Regions from separate parts of the Leucobacter sp. GX24907 genome, predicted to be linked through region 2. Evidence: predicted binding sites of a transcription regulator. Region 2 holds the regulator's gene; each other region holds the start of a gene.

Region 1 (7,713 bases), on a different contig from region 2:
TGAACTCGGGCAGCCAGGTGGCAATCCGGGTCGTATTCGTGTCGTCGAGCTCGCGGTGGGCGATCATGTGCACGCCGGGTGAAACCTCCGTGCGGCGCAGTTCGTCGCCGTCCCACTGGGTCAATCGAACCGACGGCCCCTGCACCTCGATGAGGTTGAAGCTCTGGGTGTTCGGACGTTCGGGAAGCGACTCCCCCGCAACAGATGCGAGCGGGATCGTGCCGCGCGATTCGAGTTCTGTGGTGCCCGGCGCCGGGTCGACGTTCTCGGGTCGGTTCAGGATCACCGACAGCCCGCCTGCTCTTGGCCGGGCGGCGAGCCAAGCCCCGCCTGCGAGGCGATCCCTCACTCCGATGACATCGGGCAGCTCGTTCGGCCACCATTCCCCTGGCGGATCCCAGAGGCGGTGCGGGTCTTCATCCCGAATCGCGAGGATCCTGACCTTCGTCCCCTCGCTCGCAGGAACTTCGACGATGACCGTGCACATGGATTCAGACTAGCGACACACGCTCAAGACCCGATATCGCGCTCGAACTCGAACCAAGAACAACTGAACACTAGGCTTTCGAGAATTCCTAGGGTCGGCGCTATACGGTTTCAACACGATCATCCTTCGAAAGGCGGCCGCCCGATGACAAACAACACCAACGACAACTGGTACGAAGAGTTCAAGGTCAAGGGCGACGAGCTCATGGCCAAAGTACGAGAGCTCATCGAGGAGGGGAACGCCCGACGGATCTACATCAAGCGGGAGAGCGGGGAGACGATCTTCGAGATCCCGCTGACTGCCGGTGTCGCCGTTACGGCCGCCGGGGCGCTGCTGGCACCGATCCTGGTAGCGGTCGGCGCCGTGGCCGCGCTGGCTACGAGCGTGACCATCGGAGTCGAGCGGCCGAAGAACCCGGACGATGTTGATGACACCGACGGAGACACTCACGCTTCATAGAAGTCCTCAGAAGAGCGTCGGAGCAGTCGACAACGCAGCCGACGGAATCTGCCGAGCGGCCGCGCCGGCCAACGACGCCGCAGGCACGCCCCGCTCGACCGACGTTCGCGTCGCGCTCCCCCGTCGCTCCAGGCCGAACCGACGCATGATGGGCCGGATTCGACCAGCCAACTGCATCCGATACTCCTTTGTCGCGCGCACGCTCGTACCCGGATACAGGCGCCGGTACTCGGGCACCAACTCGGGGTGCTCGCGCTCCAGCCACTCGAAGAACCACGGCTTCACGTGCGTGCGCAGATGCAGCGGCCCGTAGATCACCGAGGTCGCCCCCGCATCGGCGATGTCGCGCAACAACCCCGTCAGCTGCGGAACCGAGTCGCTCAGATATGGCAGCACCGGCATCACGAACACCTGGCACGAGAACCCCGCGGCGGTCGCGGCAGCGATGGTGTCCAGGCGGGCGCGCGTCGTCGGCGTGCCGGGCTCGATCGACTGCTGCAACTCGTGGTCACCGATCGCGATCGACATGGCCAGCGAAACGGGCACGCGCGATCTCGCCTCGACCAGCAGCGGCAGATCTCGCCGCAGCAGCGTCCCCTTCGTCAGGATCGAGAACGGCGTTCCCGATGCGGCGAGCGCCTCGATGATCCCGGGCATGAGTCGATACCGTCCCTCGGCGCGCTGGTACGGGTCGGTGTTGGTGCCGAGCGCGACGTGATCCCCCGTCCAGCTCGGGCGCGCGAGCTCGCGCTGCAGCACCTCGGCGACGTTCACCTTCACGACGACCTGCGAGTCGAAATCCTGCCCGGTGTCGAGATCGAGATACCGATGCGACCCCCGGGCGAAGCAGTACACGCAGGCGTGCGAGCACCCGCGGTACGGGTTCACCGTGTAATCGAACGGCATCGACGACATGCCCGGCACCTTGTTCAGCGCGCTCTTCGCAAGCACTTCATGGAAGACCATCCCCGCGAACTCCGGCGATCGCACCGTACGCAGATGGCCGGGCATGGCTGCGACTTCCGCGAGCTCGAGACCCGGCAGCGCGCTCTGCCGCTGCTTCGCCGCCGTCACCGTCTGCCCGCTCCACCTCATGCGAATCATTCGAACATATATTCGAATGAGGAGCAAGTGGAATAAGGTGCGAAGATCCTCCGGCGCACTGCGCTCGCGCATCGTGACGGGAGCAGGCGAGCCGAGGACGGCTTGAGGATCGGCGTTAGCCCTGCACGCTCCGCCGCGCACGAGGCCGGCGCGTCTGCTGCAGGAGCAGAGCCAGCCCCCCAGCTGCTGCACCCCATAAAGCATTGAGTGCCAGCATCGGAACGATCGCAATCGGATTCGCGAGCGGTCCTTCCAACTGCCCATCGAGGATCGGCGAAAGGATCCCACTCAGCGCAATCGCGAGCACCGCATACACGACCCCTGCGAAAAGCAACGTCAGGAGCGGTTGCGCAACCTTCGACAGTCCGACGACGAGCACCCACACGGCCGAGATCACGAGCGTCGCGATCACCGGGAATGCGGCACCGAGATCGATACCGAGCTGGTCGAGCACGATACGGGATACGGGGCGGATCAGCGCGAACGCACCGAGCCCGACGATGAGTAGCCAGTTCAGAGATTTCATACGGACCACGCTAGGTTTCACTTTGGTCCGCGCCCACGGTGCTATCCGGAGAGATGGTTCCGGAAATCCGGAAGAATCGCGGTCACGACGAAAGCCTCCGCACCGCACGTGCCAGAACAACGCCTCTAGCCGGAGATCTCTGACTCTTCACCCCGGAGCCTCCCGCGGTTCACCCCGGCGATGCTTCGCATTGCCAGTCTGGTCAACGGCCCGTCCGGCGCTTGCCGCGCGCCACCGGCCGGCCAGCCTCGACAACCCACCCCTGACCGAAGGAATCGCACCGCACATGCTGCCCCTCCCTCTCCACCGCCGGCGCATCCGATCTCGGCGAGCATACGCGGCGCACGCCGTCACACTCTCGGCGTGCGCCGCCCTCGTCCTCCCGCTCGCAGCAGCGACACCTGCGGCCGCCGCACCCGAGACCTCGATCGTGATCAACGAGGTGATCCAGAGCAACGACGCGATCGATGACGCGGTCGAACTGATGAACATCGGCGACGCCGCCGTAGACGTCTCGGGCTGGGTCGTCGCCGATGACCAGGATCGCGAGCCCCGGCTCGCGCTTCCTCAGGGCACCGTCATCGAACCTGACGAGTTTCTCGCCGTCACGGTCGACGTGCCGGGCCCCGAGGGCTTCGGTCTCGGCAAGGAGGACATGGCTCGGCTCCTCCTCCCCGACGGCTCAGAGGTCGACCGCTTCACCTGGAGCGGGCACCAGCCCACCTCGTACGGGTTGAACCCTGACGGCGTCGGAGACGTCGCGGTCACGAGCGAGGCGACACCCGGCGCGCCCAATGCGTTCGCGCCGGCCGGTCTGAACGAGATCGTCATCAACGAGGTGGGCTCGAACGGCGGTGATCCGGGCGACTGGGTCGAACTGGTCAACACCGGAGACACCGTCGTCGACCTCGAGAACTGGGTGCTCTCGGACGACGACGACGCGCATCAGTACCGCCTCCCCGCGGGCACCAAGCTCGATCCCGGCGAGTATCTCGCGCTCGACGAGGCTGTCGCAGAGTCCGACACTCCTGGCGACGAGGCCGAAGGCTTCGATTTCGGGCTCGGCGGAACCGATCGCGCTCGCCTGTTCCTCGCGGACGGCTCCACCCTCGTCGATGAAGCCTCCTGGGAGGGTCACAGCCTGCCGTCGCTCGGACGCTGCCCGAACGGCGTCGGCGACTTCGAGACGACCGCCTCGGCGACGAAGGGTGCGGCGAACGACTGCGCAGCACCCGACGTACCCGCCGTCGTCATCAACGAGATCGAGACGAGCGGAGGTACGCCAGACGACTGGATCGAGTTTTTCAACACGGGCGACGAGATCGTCGACCTTGCGGGTTTCGTCGTACGCGACGATAGCGATGCCGCCGACCACAGCTGGGAGTTCCCGACGGGCACCGAAATTGCACCGGGCGAGTTCCTCGTCGTCGAGAGCGCAGATCTCGGCTACGGCCTCGGCGCCGCTGACCAGGCCCGCCTCTTCCTGCCCGGCGGCTTCACCGCGGTCGATCAGCACGCTTGGGACGCGCACTCCCCCACGACGATCGGTCGTTGCCCCGACGGTACGGGCGACTTCCGCGACACCACCGCGTCGACCAAGGGTGCGCCGAACGACTGCAGCGCCGCAGTGCGCATCAACGAGGTCGAATCGAGCGGAGATCCTGACGGAGACTGGATCGAGCTCGTCAACGCCGGCTTCGAGCCCGAAGATGTCTCGGGCATGAACCTCCGCGACGGCGGTGCCGACAATGACGCGATCGTGCTGCCCTCCGAAACAGTGATCGCCGCCGGCGAGTACCTGCGCGTATTCACCGAGCCGACCTTCGGCCTGGGTGGTAACGACCTCGTACGCCTCATCGATGTCGACGGCACCACCGTCATAGACGAGACCGAGTGGACCGGCCACGCGGCGGTCACCTGGGGCCGGTGCCCTGATGCGACGGGCGCCTTCGGTCAGACCCGCGAGGCGACCCCGGGCGCCGCGAACGCCTGCGCTGGCGATCTCATCTCCGAAGCCTGGCCGGGTGCTGAGGAAGTCTCTGACGCGGACGCTGCCGGCGCCTTCAGCGACGACATGAGCGGGCTCGCGTTCGATCCCTCATCTACTGCCGACCTCGGCATCCTGTGGGCCGTCAACAACGGCGCGGGAACGCTGCACCGGCTCGCACTCGTCGATAACACGATCTCCGAAGACGTCAGCACGGAGAACGTGAGCACGGACGACATCAGCGCAGGGAGCATCAACGCCGAGAACGCAAGAGCAGCAAACGTCGCCAGGGAGGGCGGCCGGAAACTGCGTTACCCCGACGGCACCGGCACGGTGGATGCGGAGGCCGTCGCGCTCGCAGGCGAGGCCGACGTCGTTTTCGTCGGTTCGGAGCGCGACAACGACGGCAGCGGCAGTCGGCCCTCCGTGCTGCGCTACGAGATCGACCCTTCGGGTGACGAGCTCGTAGCCTCCCACGAATGGAACCTGACGACCGAGTATCCAGGCATCGGCGCGAACTCCGGCATCGAGGGCCTCTCCTGGGTTTCGGACGCCGCTCTCGTCGAGGGCGGGCTCGTCGACAGCACGACCGGGGAGGCCTATGATCCGGACGCCTACGGGTCGCACTCGGGCGGAGTCTTCTTCGTCGGCGTCGAGGCGACGAGCACCGTTGCCGGATACGTACTCGAAGACGGAGGTGCGTTCACCCGAGTGACCGAGTTCGACACCGCGTTCCCGGGTGTCATGGAGCTTGAGTACGAGCCCGCTACGGGTGAGCTCTGGGCGATCTGCGATGAGGTGTGCGATGGCCTCTCGCAGACCTTCTCACTGGATCGCGGCTCCTTCGTCGAGACGGCCGCGATCCGCCCGCCATCGGGCATGGACACCTCGTACGCCAACGAGGGGCTTGCGTTCGCCCCGCAGTCGATGTGCACGGACGGCGCGAAGCCCACTGTGTGGGCCGACGATGCTACGACGAACGGGCACGCGTTCCGGATCGGCGCCCTGCACTGCGAGGGGTCGAATGGTGGCGGCTCGGATGATGACGACGATCAAACCGGCGGCGGCTCCGATGACGCCGGCAATGATAACGAGGGCGAGAACGGCGCAGGTGGCAACGGCGCAAGTAACAATGGCACGGATGGCAACGCTGCAGATAGCAATGGTGCAGCACAGGCCGGCGACAGCCGTTCTGACCGGGCCGACCGGCTCGCGACCACCGGTGACGGCGGCACCGCGATCCTGCTAGCCGCAATCGCAGCGATCCTGCTGGTCGCAGGAGGAACGGCACTCGGGCGGCGGCGCATCGCTCGCGCACGCGGCTGATCAGAAACCGCAGACCCAACCCGAGGAATATCGAGGGCCGTCGCCTATCCCGCGCGACGGTCCTCGTTCACTCCGCCTGGTCGCGCAGACGAACGAGGCGCTCGTGGCCGGATTCTTCGAGCTCGGCGACCTCTGAACGCGACTTCAAGAAATCGGAGAACGATCGGAAGCCGAGCGACTTCTCATTGAATGACGGATCCATGCGGCGCATCTGTTGCTTCACCGCAGAGCTGTAGAGCCACCCCGAGTCGTCTTTGTCCTGACTCAGCCAGAGCGCCCGAATCAGCAGACCGGTGACCTCGGTCTCGAGGTCCTCCACGGTCTCCTCCTCCGGAGCAGTCACGGTTCCGGCATGCGTTCCCTGCCCACCGCGCGAACGCCGCGCTCGGCGAGACTGTCCTGAGCTCTGACGCTGCTCCTCGGACGACACGTCGGCCGGCCCCTCGGCTCCGCCCTCGGCGGAAGCTTCAGCTGGTCCGTTCGCCGGCGCCCCGGCCTGCACGGCGGTCTGGGAGCTCCGCTTCTGCTCGCGCTGCGGCGCACTAATGCCCGGCAGTGAGTCGTAGGCGGCGAACTCATCGCATGCTGCAGTGAGGGATTTCGCGGTGGATCCGGCGACCCCGATGCCGACGACGTAGCGGCCGAGCCGCTTGCATCGCTGCGCGAGCGGCACGTAGTCAGAATCGCCGGCAACGATCACGACGTGGGTGAGGTCGTCGAGCCGGAACATGTCCTCGACCGCGTCGACGGCAAGGCGGATGTCGGCACCGTTCTTCGCATACGCCGCCGCCGGGAACAGCTGCACGAGGTCCACGGCGCGGGAAACGAGCTGCGTACGGTAGTCGGCATTGATCGCTGACGACCAATCCGCATAGGCCCGGGTGAGTACGAGTGTGCCGAAGGATGACGCGTAGTCGATGATCGCTCCGACGTCGATGACTGCCGCCTGCAAGCGCGCTGCAGTCTCTGCGTCGGTGGGATCCTCAGTGATCCGCTGACGATCACGACTGAATGAGTTGCGCCCGTGCACCCGGTCGTACCAAGAGAGAACGATGTTATCGAAGTCGAGGTAGACCGCCACGCGGCCATTCTGAGTATCCGGCACGGTTCCAGTGTGACAGGGATTGCCTGAGGTGTCAGCGGGAGTTCTTCGCAGGCATGAAGCGATGATCGGCGGTATCGCACAGCGGCCTCGCACAGCGGCCTCGCACAGCGGCCTCGATCCCTACTCTGGTCTCTTCGGCGCTCTGGCTTCAACTCCCGCCCAGACATATGCTTCTCGCATGATGCCGCATGATGCCGCATGATGCCGCATGATGCCGCATGGCGCGCGCATACTGCCGAATGGCTCTCGACCACGACGCCACGGCGTTTTGCGCGGTCCTGCATTGATCCGGACACATTTGGCCTTATGATGGTCGATAATCGATAACCCACAGTCGAAACACGAAAGCTTCCCCACCGACTCACACGAAGGACGAACTTGATGCGAACCGTAGACGCCGTTGTCATCGGCGGCGGGTGCATGGGCACCGCCGCGCTGTACCACCTCACGCAGAAGGGGCTCACCAATGTGCTCCTGCTTGAATCCTCCACTCTGGGAAGCGGTTCCACGAGCAAGGCGGCTGGCGGTATCCGCGTGCAGCACAGCGATGAGTTGAACATTCAGATCGCGCTTCGCTCGATCCCCGAGTTCGAGAACTTCGAGGAACTCACCGGCACCCCGATCGGTTTCCACCAGGTGGGTTACATGTTCGTCGTGAACAACGAAGAGGACATGGCAGAGGTCCGCAAGTCGGTCGAGATGCAACAGCGGCTCGGCGC
Region 2 (7,713 bases):
ATGACGTTGTCGCCGGGTGCGCCGAAGACATCGAGCGATGCTTCGAGGCCGGCGCCGCTCGGGTGTCGATCGACTTCACCGAGGGGCGTCTCGCCTTGAGGCAGGACATTCGAGCGCCCTGGGCCGGCCCTGACGCGCTGGAGGGGTTCATCGACCTGGTGAATCGGGTGCTCGACCGCGTGCGTCCAGATCTGCGCCCCGCAATCGGTGTGCATACCTGCCCTGGAAACGACCGGGATTCGGCGCACAGCGCCGACGTTGACTATGCCGAACTGATTCCGGAGCTCTTCCAGATCGAAGCCGGTTACTTCTTGGTGCAGGCGGCGAGCGAGGAAGATCCTGAACGGGTCGCACGTCTCGTCGGCAGGCAATTGCAGCGCATCGAGAGACGCGGGGAAGCAGTGCCGCGGGTGCTGCTCGGTGTGACGAACCCGACGAGCCCGAAGCTCGAGACCCCTGAGGAAGTTCGGGATCAGCTGGTCAAAGCGGCCCGTTTCATTCCGCCGGAGCTGCTCGGTTCGACCGACGACTGCGGGTTCTCGCCTTACATCATCGATGAGAAGCCGCGCCACGGATCGCCTGACTTCGCGCGCGACGTCGCCTTCGCGAAGATCGCGGCCCGGGTGCGCGGGACGCTGCTCGCCGGCGAAGAACTGAACGGGGCGGCCTCGTGACGCCGTTGCTGCTCACGGGCAGCGCAGCCACACGCGTCCGGTTCTCCTTCGAGGTCTTCCCCGCGCGCACCGGTGCAGCGGCCTTGGCGCTTGGTCACGCCGTGCAGCACCTCTCTGCAGCGGGACCGGACTTCATCTCCGTGACCTACGGCGCGAATGGCTCCAACCGCGATGCTTCGCGTGATCTGCTCAAGTATCTCCGCGAGCACACCGATGCGCTGCCGATGGCGCATCTCACCACTGTGGGAGAGTCGAAGGACGACTTGCGGCGCACGGTGCACGACATCATGGATGCAGGCATCCACGACTTCCTTGCGTTGCGGGGCGACCCGCCTCGGGGCACCGACGAGAGCGATCCGGTCGTCGCCGGATCGCTGACGTCGAAGGAACTCGTCGAGTTCATCGCCGAGGCTCGTGCCGAGCGCCCTCCGCTGACGAGCGTCGGCCGCACGGCGGTCGCGGCCTACCCCAATGGGCACCCGCTCTCGCGCAGTCGCACCGCCGACATCGAGTGGCTGATCGAGAAACAAGAGGCGGGTGCAAACCTCGCGATCACGCAGCTCTTCTTTCACGCCGAGGAGTACCTGTCGTTCGCAGCGGATGCGAAGAGCGCGGGCCTTCGGATCCCGATCCTTCCCGGCCTGATGCCGGTCTCGACGAGTGCTCAACTCCGCAAAGTGGCCTCACTGGCCGGACAGCCGGCTCCGGCAGCGCTCGAGGTCGCGATGGAGGAGGCGGGCGGCTACGCGCCAGACCTCGGAGTCAACTTCACCGTGGCACTCGCCCGAGAGCTGATCGCAGGCGGCGCGCCATCGATTCACCTCTACACCTTCAACCGTCACGAGCAGGTGCTCGCGGTGCTGCGCGAACTCGACATGGTGGATCGCTGACGCCGAGCCACTACTCCCTGATCTGCGGGCCCTGACTCTGCTGAGCCCGCAGAAGGCTATACCGCCTGCAGGAACGCGTCGTCAGCGGTTGCGCTCTCCGCGAGGTGACGCAGGTTCGCCGGGACTTCTCGTCCCTTCTGCGACATCGTGCGTGCCCAGAGCCGCCCGGCGCGGTACGAAGACCGCACGAGAGGGCCTGCGAGCACCCCGGAGAAGCCGATCGCGTCGGCTTCGACCTTCAACTCGACGAACTCCTCGGGGCGCACCCACCTGTCGATCGGGTGATGCAGCTTGGAGGGGCGGAGGTACTGCGTCAGGGTCAGAATGTCGCACCCGGCGTCGTGCAGATCGTGCATAGTGGCACGGATTTCCTCGCGGGTTTCGCCCATGCCGAGGATCAAGTTGGACTTCGTGATCATTCCGGCTGCGCGAGCCTGCGAGATGACCCCGAGTGAACGCTCATAGCGGAAGCCGGGTCGAATCCTGCGGAAGATTCGAGGCACCGTCTCGAGGTTGTGGGCGAATACCTCAGGAGCTGCCTCAAACACCTGCGCAAGGTCTTCGGGGCGCCCGCCCAGGTCGTCTGCGAGTACTTCCACGCCGGAACCGGGGTTGAGTTCGTGGATCTGTCGGATTGTCTCGGCGTAGAGCCAGGCTCCCGTGTCGGGGAGGTCGTCGCGAGTCACGCCGGTAATGGTGGCGTAGCGCAGACCCATCGTCTGCACTGATTCGGCGACGCGGCGTGGCTCGTCCAAGTCGAGCGGGAGCGGCTTTCCGGAGGTGATCATGCAGAAGTCGCAGCGGCGGGTGCAGATCGACCCTCCGATGAGGAAGGTCGCCTCGCGATCCTCCCAGCACTCGTAGATATTCGGGCACCCGGCCTCTTGGCACACCGTGTGCAGCCCGCCCTGCTTCACCAGGTCGCGGACTGCTGAGTACTCGGGGCCGGTGCGCGCACGTGTCTTGATCCAGGCAGGCTTCTGCTCGATCGGAGTCTCGGCATTGCGTTGCTCGATGCGCAGCAGGGGGCGGCCATTCGGCGCGGTGCCTCCCTGGTGGTGGGGGTGCGGCACCGGAGTCTCTTCGGAAGTGTGCTCGGTCGGCGAAACCTCTGCTGCTGCGAGTTCGCGTTCCGCGAGAATCTCGGAGAGCGGCTTTCCGAGGTTCTTGGCGCTCATGCGGCGACCTCCTCAAGGAGTTCGGCCAGACGGGGTCGCAGGTTCGCAAGCACATCAGCCGGGCGAATCTCTTCCCCTGCGAGGGTGCTGAGCGAGGCCACACCGGCATCGGTGATGCCACAGGGCACGAAGTTCGAGAACGGCTCCAGTGAATTGCTGCAGTTGAGCGCGAAACCGTGGGTGACGAGGCCCCCCTTCGCATGCAGGCCGATCTGTGCGAACTTCTCTTCACCGGTAGCGCCGTGGGCCCAGACGCCTGAGCGGCCTGCGATCCTATAGCCCGCTACGCCGAACTCCGCCGACACATCGATGAGCAACTGCTCGAGGTCGCGCACGAAGTCGACCACGCCGACCTGCTCGCGCAGTCGAATGACGGGGTAGCCGACAAGCTGTCCCGGCCCATGCCAGGTGACCCGGCCACCGCGATCGACCGGGACTACGGGACTGCCGTCGTCGGGATACTCATCGGGGGAGGAGCGCCTGCCCGCGGTGTATACGGCCTCGTGCTCGAGGAGTAGCGCGGTTCCGCGATTCTCGCCAAAAGTCACTCGATCGGCGGCTTGCCTCTGGAGCTCGAGACCCCGCGGATATGGGACCAGATCTGGGGCAACACCGGCGACGACGATATCGACGGGCGAGGGGTCCGGCTCGCGGTGCGTGCGTGTCGGCGCGCCTGCATGTTGTGCCAGCTCATCGGACTTCTGTACCAAGGGCAGAGTCATGCACTCAGGATAATTGGACGGAGTCCACAAATAAAATCGGCCTGCGAATACGGAGTCTTGGCCCCGCCTCGCGGGAACCGGTGTCAGACTGCGCGGAAGACCGCGACGACCTTGCCCAGCACCTCGGCGTAGTCGCCGAGGATCGGCTCGAAAGCGCTGTTTCGGGGAAGCAGCCAGGTATGTCCGTCACGTCGTCTGAAGACCTTCACGGTAGCCTCACCATCGAGCATTGCAGCCACGATGTCGCCGTTCTCGGCGTCGCGCTGCTGTCGAATGACGACGAAGTCGCCATCGCAGATCGCAGCATCGATCATGGAGTCGCCGACGACCTTCAGCATGAAGAGCTGACCGTCGCCCACGAGCTGCCGGGGGAGCGGGACGACTTCTTCGACCTGCTGATCCGCGGTAATCGGAACGCCGGCGGCGATGCGGCCGACGAGCGGCACGTACGCGGCCTCTTCTACCTGCTGCTGCGGCGCATCTGCGATGGCCTGGCTGGTCGATGCGAGCTCAACGAGAATCTCGAGGGCCCGGGGGCGGTTCGGGTCTCGACGAATGTATCCGGCCAGCTCGAGCCTGCCGAGCTGGTGCGTCACGCTCGACAGCGAGGCGAGTCCGACAGCGTCACCGATCTCGCGCATGCTCGGCGGGTAACCGCGATTCTCGACCGAGCGGGCGATGAATTCGAGGATCGCCTGCTGCTTCTCCGAGAGCGGCTTCGTCTTGCGCGGGGCGTCGTCGGCCATGAGGAGTCCTTGAATGTCGGTGGTGCGTGAAACAGTGCTGCCGTGTTCGAAACGATAGCCGAGTTCGGAGAAATCCGGCAAACATGTGTTCGAGTGTCGCGAGGAAAGCGGCAGAAAGGCTCGAATGATGGGCTTGCGGTTTCGAAAGATCGAAGATACATTCGAAAGAGATGTTCGGATCGTAATGCGAATTCGAATCTCGAAAGTGAAAGGAACCCCACCATGAGCGCACTGGCACTTCTTCCTCAGGAGGAGATCGCGGCACACCCGACCGCTGTTCGGTCAACTGCTGCTCGGTCGAACGTTGCTGCTCGGTCGACGAACCCTGCTGCTCGGTCAACCGCCTCGACGCAGTCGCCGAAGCTGCGGCTCACCCGCCGTGGTCGCATTGTGTTCGGTGGGCTCGTCACGGTGCTGATGTCTGCACTGCTGGCTGCTGCCGCGCTCTTCGGGTCTTCCTCCGCGAATGCGTCGATTGAAGACGGTGCGCAGGAGTTTGGCTACGTGGTGGTCGCTCCCGGTGCGACGCTCTGGAATGTCGCCTCAGAGTTGGATCCGAATGAAGATCCGCGCGACCTGGTTTCCGAGATCGTCCTTCTCAATCAGCTCGATAGCTCGAGCGTGCTTGCCGGGCAGGCGATCGCGGTGCCGCTCCGGTACTCGGACGCTCCCGGGGTGGTTGACGCCTCAGACCTGGGCATCGAACCCTGAAGCAGCTTCAACCCTGAAGCAGCTCTAGACTGGAGTGGTGACCCAGCTGAGTGACCTTCCTCTTCGCGATAACCTCGTCGGCCTGGAGCCCTACGGTGCACCGCAGGATCCGGTTCCGGTGAGCCTGAACGTCAATGAAAACACGCATCCAATACCTGAGGTTGTCGTGCGCGATATCACTGAGGCGCTCGGCAACGCGCTGCGTGGTGCGAACCGCTACCCCGATCGAGAGGCCTTCGAGCTGCGCGAGGCGCTCGCGCACTACCTCGGCCATGGCCTGACCGGCGAGCAGGTGTGGGCAGCGAACGGCTCCAACGAGGTCTTGCAGCAGATCCTGCAAGCGTTCGGTGGCCCGGGCCGGTCACTGTTGAGCTTCACTCCCACCTACTCCATGTATCCGCTGCTCGCCTCAGGCACCGACACCGAATGGATCCCGGTTCCGAGACCAGAGGATTACACGCTCACACCAGACGGAGTCGCAGCGGCGCTGCGTGAGCACCGGCCCAGCATCGCGATCATCTGCGGACCGAACAACCCAACCGGAACGCCACTTGACCGTGAAGTCATCACAGCCGCCTACGACGCGTTCGACGGCATCCTGATCATCGATGAGGCCTACTTCGAGTTCGACAATGGGCGCGAAAGCGCCGTCGCACTGCTCGAAGGCCGTCCGCGGCTCATCGTGTCGCGGACGATGAGTAAGGCGTTCGCCTTCGCCGGCGTGCGGCTCGGCTACATCGCCGCAGACGCAGCGGTGGTCGACGCACTCCGTCTCGTGCGGCTTCCGTACCACCTGTCAGTGCTCACCCAGACGGCAGCGACCGTCGCCGTCCGCCATGCCGACACGATGCTCGCGACCGTCGCAGACATTCGCGGCCAGCGAGACCGACTCGCCGGCGCGCTCGCTGACATGGGGTACGACGTGCACGAGTCCGGTGCGAACTTCCTGCTCGTCGGAGGCTTCGCCGACCCTGATGCGACGTTCGAGGCGCTGCGGGCTCGGGGCATTCTGATCCGAAACCTCGGTATTCCCGGGCACCTGCGCATCACCGCGGGCACTGAGGAGGAGACGGCGACGCTGATCGACGCGATCCGCGATCTGCGCGATACTATCGAGGCATGACCGCAGCACCACGCACCGCATCGCTCGAACGTTCCACGAGTGAGTCGCAGATCAGCATCGACCTCGACCTCGACGGCAACGGCGTTGCCGACGTCGACACCGGCGTGCCGTTCTTCGACCACATGCTCACGGCGCTCGCGAAGCACTCCCTGACCGACCTGACGGTGCGGGCCAAGGGCGATGTTCACATCGATGTGCACCACACCGTTGAAGACACCGGGATCCTTCTGGGGCAGGCTCTGCTCGAAGCGCTCGGAGACAAGAGCGGCATCTCGCGCTACGGCGACGCGCTCGTTCCACTCGACGAGGCCCTCGCCCAGGCGGTCGTCGACATCTCCGGCCGCCCCTACCTGGTGCACTCCGGCGAGCCCGCGGGCTTCGAGTATCACCTCATCGGCGGCCACTTCACCGGGTCGATGGTGCGGCACTTCTTTGAGGCCTTCGTGCTCAACGCGAGGCTCACTGTGCACGTGAAGCTGCTTGAGGGCCGCGATCCGCACCACATCGCCGAGGCCGAGTTCAAGGCGTTCGCTCGTGCCCTGCGCCAGGCGAAGGCCGTCGACCCGCTCGTCTCGGGGATCCCCTCCACCAAGGGCGCCCTGTGACCGCAGCCGCCGGATCGGGAGAACCGGAGCCCTCCGAGACGAACCCCTCCGAGATGTCGCCGCGCAAGCGCGTCGTCGTCCTCGACTACGGATCCGGCAACGTGCACTCGGCGGTGAAAGCACTCGTCATGGCCGGCGCAGACGTCGAACTGACCCGCGACCCGCGCGCCGTGATGGACGCCGATGGATTGCTGGTGCCAGGGGTAGGGGCCTTTGACGCCGTGATCCGGCAGCTGCGCGATGTCCGTGGCGACGAGCTCATCGATCGCCGACTCGCTGGTGGCCGAGCCGTACTCGGAATCTGCGTGGGTGAACAAGTGCTGTTCGAACGTGGCATCGAGCGCGGCGTGGAGACTGACGGGCTCGGGCAATGGCCGGGCACGGTACGCGCGTTGGAAGCTCCGGTGCTGCCGCACATGGGCTGGAGTCACGTGCAGGCTCCTGAGGGGAGCCGACTCTTTGCGGGGATCGAGAACGAGCGTTTCTACTTCGTTCACAGCAACGCTGCGACCGAATGGACGATCGAGGGGCGCACCGAAGCCACGAAGCCACTCGTAACCTGGGCCGAGCACGGCGAGCGGTTCATTGCGGCGGTTGAGAACGGGCCGCTCTCGGCTACGCAGTTTCACCCTGAGAAGTCAGGGGATGCAGGTATTCGGCTTCTGCGGAATTGGCTCGACACGCTCAGCTAGACTCGGGAGTCATGACCAATCTGAGTGAGCGACCCAAGCTCGTCCTGCTGCCCGCCATCGACATCGTCGACGGCCAGGCGGTCCGTCTGACGCAGGGAGAAGCCGGAACCGAGAAAGGTTACGGCAATCCTGTCGACGCGGCCCTTGACTGGGCGGAGCAGGGCGCCGAATGGATCCACCTCGTCGACCTCGACGCAGCGTTCGGCCGGGGCAGCAATGCTCCGGTGATCCGCAAAGTGATGAAGCATGCCAGGCACGTGAAGATTGAGCTCTCAGGCGGCATTCGCGATGATGCGAGCCTCGAGGCGGCTCTCGAAGCCGGCGCGACACGGGTCAACCTCGGTACTGCCGCGCTCGAGAACCCGGAATGGA
Region 3 (7,713 bases), on a different contig from region 2:
GTTGCAGGCGTTCCGTCGGAATCCCCTCGGGCGTCTGGCTGACCCCGCTCTCGAACTCCCCGCTCTTCGCGTCGTACCAGCGCACCTCCGAACGGCCGGAGGAGAACATCGCCACGCGACCGTCGTCATTGATCGCGACCGCGTCGGCCTGGAACGTCTCGGGCTCATCGGCGTTCTCGGTCTCCGCGCGCTCGCCCGCGAGCGGATCGAGCAGCACCGGTTGGCCGAGTGGCACCGCCGCAGACGCCTCACCCTCGAAACGGCTGAGATGCACCTCACCCGATTCCGTGCGGAACACGACCGCCCCGCCCGCCTGCAGCACCTCACGCGTGCCATCGGGAGTACGCAGCGCGCCCTCTCCTGCGCCATCAGAGGTCTCGGGTGCTTCAGATGATGCCGCCGTCGCGGAGTCGCCGTCACCCGCACCGGCCCCGGCATCCTCCTGGAAATCAGCGGGAGCAATCGGATCGATGCTCCACGCCTGTCCGTTGCCATGGCTGAGCACTACGCCGTTCGCGCCGGACTGCACTACGCCGTTCGGATCCTCCACCTGTCGCACGGTGTCGATCTCGGCGGTCTCCGTGTTGACGCGCGCGTACTGACCCGACGAACGCATCGCCCACACCGAAGGCTCCTCGCGGGGCGTCTCACGAGCGTCATACCCGCTCGCGACGATCGCGACCGTCAGCACGACAGCGCATGCAAGGCCACCGGCGATCCAACTCACGACGCGCGAGCGCCGCGACTCCCCGAGCTGCTTCACCTCCGCCACCTAGAAACCGCCCATCGCCATGATGCCGAACACGATGACGCCCATCGCGCCGACAGCGATGCCGGCCCCGATGAGCCCGGCCCTCAGCGCCGATCTCGGCGGATCGATCAGCACGCCATCGCGATCCTCAACCGACGACGCCGCAGCCAACCGAGCCCGCCGCTTCGCTCGACCGCCCTCGGGCCGCACGGCGGACACCACCGGCCCGCGCACCGCACCGGCGGGCGCCGGGGGCGTCACCCAGGCCGACGCCACCGTGTCGAGCGGGGTGACATCCAAGCCGTACATGCGCTGCAAGCGCTGCAGAGCTTCTCCGAACGCGCGCATCGAGTCGAAGCGTTGCTCCGGCGCCTTCCCCATGGAGTGAGCGAGCACCGCGTCGAAGTGCTCGTAGCCCTGCGCACCCGGAATCGGCGTGTAGATGGCCTTCTTGATGCGCGAGCTCATCTTCGACTGGGTGTTCATGCTCCGCTCAGGAAGCTCGAAAGGCGCGTGACCCGCAGCAAACGTGTAGAGGGTGGCGCCCAGCGACCAGATCTCACTCGCCACCGTGCCGCCCTCGGTGCCCTCGAGCACCTCGGGAGCGGCCCAGGGCAGCGAGAACGCGTGGCGCGTTCCGGTGTCACCGCGCATCGTCGCAATACCGAAGTCGGCAAGCGCCGGACGCCCCGTCGTCGAAATGAGCACGTTCGACGGCTTGATATCTCGGTGCAGCACCCCCGCCTGGTGCGCAGTCTCGAGTGCACCGGCAAGGCGCACACCGACATCGAGCACTTCGGCCAGCCGTGCCGGTTTGCCCTTCGTGCGCGTACGCATCGAATCCGGACAGTATTCCATCGCAATGTACGGGCGGCCGTCGGTCGCGACGCTCGCCTGGAAGATGGAGACGATCGACGGGTGGCTCGACAGTCTGGCCATCGCATCCGCCTCGGCCTCGAACGCAGACCGCTCGGCGGGCGCCTGCAGATCTTCTTCGAGCACCTTGATCGCAACGACCCGTCGCGGCATGTCCTGCTCATAGAGGTAGACGTGCGCGAACCCTCCCGACCCCAGCGGTCGCACATATCCGAAGCCCGAGATCTGCGGCGGGGGCGACACCGCCGCCTTAGCCATCGGGCTGAACGGGCAGGATCGCTCGAGTGCCCGAAGCGGGGCCGACTTCGACGGCGCCACGCCCCTGGCGCGCATCGGAGCAGGTCGTGATCACGAAGCAAGCATAATACGCCAGATGTTCTCCTCATACCGCGAAGATCGACATTTCATACGCACGTCGCAGCGAAGTGCCTCCGACAACGACGGAACGGCCCCCGCCGAAGCGAGGGCCGTTCCGATGCGCTGTGCTGAGCCGAGAGCACGGCTCATACGGTCTTTACAGACCCGCGACGTCGAGCGGGATGCCCGGGCCGAACGTGGTCGACACGGCGCCCTTGATGACGTACTTGCCCTTCGAGGACGACGGCTTCAGACGCGAGATCTCGTCGAGCACCGAGGAGATGTTCTCCTGCAGCTGCTCAGCCGAGAACGAGGCCTTGCCGACGATGAAGTGCACGTTGGCGTGCTTGTCGACGCGGAACTCGATCTTGCCGCCCTTGATGTCTTCAACAGCCTTGGCCGTGTTGGGGGTGACGGTGCCGGTCTTCGGGTTCGGCATAAGGCCGCGGGGGCCGAGCACCTTACCCAGTCGTCCGACCTTGCCCATGAGCTCGGGAGTCGCGACGGCCGAATCGAAATCGGTGTAGCCGGCGGCCACCTTCTCGATCAGCTCGTCGCCACCGACCTCGTCAGCACCCGCAGCGATCGCGGCCTCGGCGGCCGGGCCCACTGCGAACACGATGACGCGCGCGGTCTTACCGGTGCCGTGCGGGAGGTTGACGGTGCCGCGGACCATCTGGTCCGCCTTGCGGGGGTCCACACCGAGCTTGACTGCGACCTCGACGGTCGAGTCGGTCTTGGTGGAACCGGTCTCCTTCGCCAGGGCGACGGCCTCAGCGGGAGTGTAGAACTTGCCTGCCTGAATCTTCTCGGCAGCGGCGCGGTACGCCTTCGACTTCTGTGCCATTGATCTGCCCCTTACTCGACCGTGATGCCCATGGAGCGAGCGGTGCCCGCGATGATCTTCGATGCCGCGTCCAGGTCGTTCGCGTTGAGATCGGCCTGCTTCTGCTCGGCGATCTGACGGACCTGCTCGGCGGTGACCTTCGCGACCTTGACGGTGTGCGGGGTGCCCGAGCCCTTCTGAACGCCGGCGGCCTTCTTGAGCAGCTCGGCGGCGGGGGGAGTCTTCAGGACGAAGGTGAACGAGCGATCCTCGTACACCGTGATCTCGACCGGCACGACGTTGCCGCGCTGCGACTCGGTCGCGGCGTTGTACGCCTTGCAGAACTCCATGATGTTGACGCCGTGCTGACCCAGGGCAGGACCCACGGGGGGTGCCGGGTTGGCGGCGCCGGCAGCGATCTGAAGCTTGATCAGACCGGTGACCTTCTTGGCCTTAGCCATAGTTGATTCCTCTCTTCGAACGCGCACGTGCTGCACGTGTTCTCCCGCTGCGCCGGCCGTTCCGACGTGCGGTGCAGTTCACGTTCCCACGACGATCGGCATGATGCTGACGCGCGTGAGACGCAAACCAGACAAGAATACCTGATCTCTGCGGGATCGGCATCCTGGAGTTCCGGTGGATCTCTGTCGCGATCCTCGGATCTCGTGCATACAATCGTTCGATGACGTTCTGAAATTTCTATATAGTAGTCACTGGAATTACTAACCCACGAAGGAGTGCGATGAGAACCTACGACCCGAAGACGTTCTTCCGGTTCCTCGGATTCGACCCCGGCGACCAGCAGTACGAGTGCCCCGACCTCGCGACGCTGAACGTCTACTGCCGCGGTGACCGCGACCAACTCACCCGGCTCGCCGGCGTCACCCCCTTCGAACTGACAAGCGATGTCTTCATGCTGACCGTGGCCGACTTCTCGAACTGCACGATGACGCAGGGCGGCTACTTCGACGGCGGGATGATCCTGCCCATCTCATACGGCGAGCACCGTGGCGGCAACTACTTCTTCGAGTTCGAGGATCAGCACTGGAGCACGGCTGCCGGTCGTGAACTGTGGGGATACCCCAAGCGCTACGCCAAGTTCTCACTCGAGACCACCGACAGCGGGGTTCGGGCGAAGATCTGGGACTACGACATGCCGATCCTCGATCTCGCACTCGACTTCGACGACAGCGTCACCGGCGAAGCCTGGAACGACGTCGACCTCACCCCCACCATTCAGGCTCGAGCAGTTCCCGAGGTCAACGGCCCGTCGTTCTCCCAGTTCGACATCGCGATGCGCAACACCGCAGCCAACTTCGCACTGAGGGAGCGTCGCCTCGGACGCGCACAGGCAACGATCGGAAAGATCGATGTCGGCTCAGATCTTCTCGACGGCCAACCGCTGCACGTACTCGAGGTGCTCGGTGGAGAGTACACCGTCGGCGACTTCGCAGCGACCGCGGCAAACGGCACCCCGGTGGTACTGGACTCACTCGTCAATCAGCCGGCCGACTGACGCCGACGGCATCGCCGAGCTCGCGTTGGCAGCGGCCTCCGAAACTTCTCCCGAATACAACGAACAGGAAACACACCATGTCACTTGCCTCACACAAGATCCGTCGCGTGCTCGCGTTCAGCGGCATCGCGGTCATCACCGCAGCGTCGCTCGCGGCCTGCTCCTCGGAAGGGGCCAGCAGCGACGGCGACTGCACTCCGGCTCACGAGTTCGAGACCATCAACCCCGGCGAGCTCGTCGTCGGCGCTTACGAGGTCGCACCCTACGTCGTCATCGAAGACGATGAGACGCTCTCCGGCTGGGAGGGCGACCTCATCACGAAGTTCGCCGACGAGAACTGCCTCGACCTCGTCGTGTCAGCGGCCGGTGGCGCCAGCGCCGTGATCCCCTCTGTGCAGAGCGGGCGCGCCGATGTCGGCATCACCGACTGGTACCGCACCAAGGAGCGAGCCAAGCTCGTGAACCTGAGCTACCCGCACTCGCTGGATCTCGCGGCGATCATCTCCAAGGATGGCCTCACGGTCGACGACCTCGAGGGCAAGAAGGTCTCTTCCGTGGCGGGCAACCTCTGGAATGACAGCCTCCAGAAGAAGTTCGGTGACAACTTCACCGTGTACCAAGACACGGAAGCCATCACCAAAGACCTCGAAGCAGGTCGCATCGATGCGATGATCGAATCCAAGTCGTCGGTCACCGCACGACTCGAGTCAACAGGCAGCGACCTGCAGATCGTCGAGATCGGGCCTCTCGACGGCGTTCCCGAGTTCGATCGCCCCGGCCAGACGACTTGGGTCACCTCACTCGACAACGACTCGATCGGCGAGGCACTCGACGCCACCATCAAGGGCTGGCACGAAGACGGCACCATCGAGCAGGCCTTCGAAGACTACGGTCTCGACCCCGAGCAGTCGAAGATCGACGAGGTCTGGGAACTCTAGGGCGCACTGAGCGCCGCGCTCGGGCAATCCTCACCGCGGCGGTCACGAGAACGGGCCGCGGATCCTTCGATCCGCGGCCCTATTCTCTTGGATCACCTGGCGCGCAACGGACGACCTCACGGGCCGGAAGACCAGCTACACCCTGGCCCTGCTCAGGCGTCGATGCCGCGCAGTTGCGAGAGTGCGTCTTCCGTGTCGCGGATCACATGCTCGCGCATCGCCTGCGCCGCACGATCTCCATCGCGTTCGACAATGGCGGTGACGATGTCGCGGTACGAGCTCACGTCATAGTCGCCCAGCGTGAAGGTGGCACCGGTGTTCGGCCGAGCACGATGGCAGTAGAACCAGATGCGCAGAGCATGCGCGAAGTGCCGGTTCAGGTCGGCGATCAGACTGGGGTTGCGCGTCTGAGCGTAAATCATGCGGTGGAGATCACGATCCATATCGGTGAACTGCATCTGAGCATCGAAGGTGTTCTGCGACGCGGCGAGCTGCTCGATCCCCTCGAGGTGCATTTGCAGGGCACGATGCTCCTCCGCCGTTCCGCGAGCCGCGGCAAGCCGCCCGGCCAACGGTTCGAGTTCGGTTCGAATCTCAAGCTGCCACTGCACGGCGTTGAGGCTCACCTCAGTGGTGAGGGTGCCGCGGCGGGGCAAGATCATGATCAGGCCGTCGTATTCGAGACGACGCAGAGCCTGTCGCGTAGGAGAGAGCCCGACTCCGAGCTCAGCACTCAGCTGCTTCTCGTCGAGCACTGAGAGCGGAGGGAAATCGAGGTGGACGATCCGCTGCCAGATCTCACGGTACGCCCGAGCGCCGAGGCTCTCACCGGAGGCCGCTGCTGCCACGCTGCATGTCCATTCTGTCGTTCACGGGGAATCTGATGCCCGCCGCTGACGGGGTCACGGCGATCCTCATTGTAGTGAAGCTATCCCACCGCCCGCCGTTCTTAAAAATGTAACAGATGAACAGAGTGAAATGTTAGACTGTTCGCACTTGCCATGACTCTGCACATCGGAGGATGTTCACACATGACTGCATCACCGCTCTACACATTGCAGACCCCCTCCTGGAGCCCCCTCGTCCCGGCCTGGCCCCTCCCGTTCCGCAACGCGAAGCGTATGACGACCCTCGTTCGGCTGCAGCCCGGGACAGCACGGAACCTCGTACCGGCACCACTCGAAGTCACCGGCGACTTCGCATACATCAACTGGCTCTCCTGGGACACGATCGAGAACGGTCGCCTGCTCTCCGGCTACAACACCTCCATCAACTTCCCGATTTCCTATCAGGGGCTGACCGCCAAGCACTGCAGCGTCGAGTACTTCAGTTACGACAGCGGGCTCGCTGCCGGGCGCGAGGACGTCGCCTTCCCGAAGAAGTCGGCCAGCATCGCCTGGACCGAGATCGACGGCAGGCACGAGATGCGCGCCTCTCGCGACGACGCCTTGATCTCGCAGCAGATCGCCGTCGTGAACCCAGACAGGCCTGCACCCGACTGGACCGCGGAGTACGGCGCACCCGACGTCTCGGACGGCATTATTCAGGTGCGGCGCTTCGGCCCCGCGCTTGACGGGCCGGCGACCCACGCGCAGGTTGAACAGGTCGTGCTCGGCGACTTCGAGGCGAGCATCGCACAGGAAGTCATTGTTGAACGTCTTGACTTCTTCGAGGCCCCTCGGGATACCTTCGCGCCCCTCGGAAACTTCGAGGTACTGGCCGGCAAGATCGAGGATCAGAACTTCGACATGCACCTGAACCGCGTCATCGACACCGTCGAGCTCTGAGCCGGAGCTTCCGCAAGCCTGCACCTCGCGCTCACTCCCTGATGAGGCATCCCTCCTGGGCTGGCTTCCCGCAGAGACGAGGGGACACCCTCGAGGGAACACCCGCGAGGGAAGAGTTTCTACGGTAAATCTGGGATAGATCAGCGATTATTCTTCCCTCGCCGAGGGTGCGCGAGCGGGAGAACGTGCCCCCGGACGCTCGCACTCGTTACGAAGTAGGCTGGGCAGTAGGCAGATCTATAGCCTTAGTCACCCGAAAGCGAGCATCATGACCGTGCGGCCAGCCTTCAAGCCCGAGACACTGTCACGACGCGACGCATCAGGGCAGATCGCTACGCAACTTCGTGCGGCAATTAACGAAGGCACCTGGCGCCCGGGTGAGCGCTTGCCGTCTGAGCAGGACTTTGCTGAGACCTTCGAAGTTTCTCGGGCTACGGCGCGAGAGGCGCTGAAACTCCTTGCAGCGACGGGCCTCGTCGAATCAGTTCGCGGCGGTCAAGGAGGAACCTTCGTCACCGTTCCGAGCGCGAATAAAGTAGCGGCTCAACTGGGCGACGCGATTCGGCTCTGGTATCGAACGGGCAATGTCACTCTGCAACAGGTTCGAGAGGCCCGTCAGGAACTGGAAACCATCAGCGTCGCGTATGCGGCGGAGCATCGTA

The links. Region 2 encodes LexA, which represses DNA repair genes until DNA is damaged. Its sites were predicted from a motif close to TCGAACANNTGTTCGA; they were not measured.
Region 1: a site for LexA is predicted at 2,051-2,066, ahead of ACUYV6_RS12445 (Rv2578c family radical SAM protein). Genes of this name have one in related genera too.
Region 3: a site for LexA is predicted at 3,478-3,493, ahead of ACUYV6_RS01840 (acetoacetate decarboxylase family protein). Genes of this name have one in related genera too.

The regions. Positions count from the first base shown of each region.
Region 1 covers NZ_JBSGPD010000010.1:27,563-35,275, reverse strand. Annotated here, with positions in the region: gene ACUYV6_RS12455 (NRDE family protein) at 1-487, opposite strand, end outside; gene ACUYV6_RS12450 (DUF4342 domain-containing protein) at 632-946, shown strand; gene ACUYV6_RS12445 (Rv2578c family radical SAM protein) at 953-2,041, opposite strand; gene ACUYV6_RS12440 (hypothetical protein) at 2,166-2,576, opposite strand; gene ACUYV6_RS12435 (lamin tail domain-containing protein) at 2,863-5,889, shown strand; gene ACUYV6_RS12430 (NYN domain-containing protein) at 5,957-6,994, opposite strand; gene ACUYV6_RS12425 (NAD(P)/FAD-dependent oxidoreductase) at 7,376-7,713, shown strand, end outside.
Region 2 covers NZ_JBSGPD010000006.1:180,250-187,962, reverse strand. Annotated here, with positions in the region: gene ACUYV6_RS10905 (hypothetical protein) at 1-674, shown strand, start outside; gene ACUYV6_RS10900 (methylenetetrahydrofolate reductase) at 671-1,564, shown strand; gene lipA (lipoyl synthase) at 1,621-2,742, opposite strand; gene lipB (lipoyl(octanoyl) transferase LipB) at 2,739-3,464, opposite strand; gene lexA (transcriptional repressor LexA) at 3,548-4,210, opposite strand; gene ACUYV6_RS10880 (hypothetical protein) at 4,433-4,921, shown strand; gene ACUYV6_RS10875 (histidinol-phosphate transaminase) at 4,959-6,044, shown strand; gene hisB (imidazoleglycerol-phosphate dehydratase HisB) at 6,041-6,649, shown strand; gene hisH (imidazole glycerol phosphate synthase subunit HisH) at 6,703-7,341, shown strand; gene priA (bifunctional 1-(5-phosphoribosyl)-5-((5-phosphoribosylamino)methylideneamino)imidazole-4-carboxamide isomerase/phosphoribosylanthranilate isomerase PriA) at 7,353-7,713, shown strand, end outside.
Region 3 covers NZ_JBSGPD010000001.1:367,021-374,733, reverse strand. Annotated here, with positions in the region: gene ACUYV6_RS01860 (Ig-like domain-containing protein) at 1-763, opposite strand, end outside; gene ACUYV6_RS01855 (serine/threonine-protein kinase) at 773-1,885, opposite strand; gene rplA (50S ribosomal protein L1) at 2,142-2,831, opposite strand; gene rplK (50S ribosomal protein L11) at 2,843-3,271, opposite strand; gene ACUYV6_RS01840 (acetoacetate decarboxylase family protein) at 3,553-4,326, shown strand; gene ACUYV6_RS01835 (substrate-binding periplasmic protein) at 4,404-5,264, shown strand; gene ACUYV6_RS01830 (GntR family transcriptional regulator) at 5,417-6,112, opposite strand; gene ACUYV6_RS01825 (acetoacetate decarboxylase family protein) at 6,296-7,051, shown strand; gene ACUYV6_RS01820 (FadR/GntR family transcriptional regulator) at 7,320-7,713, shown strand, end outside.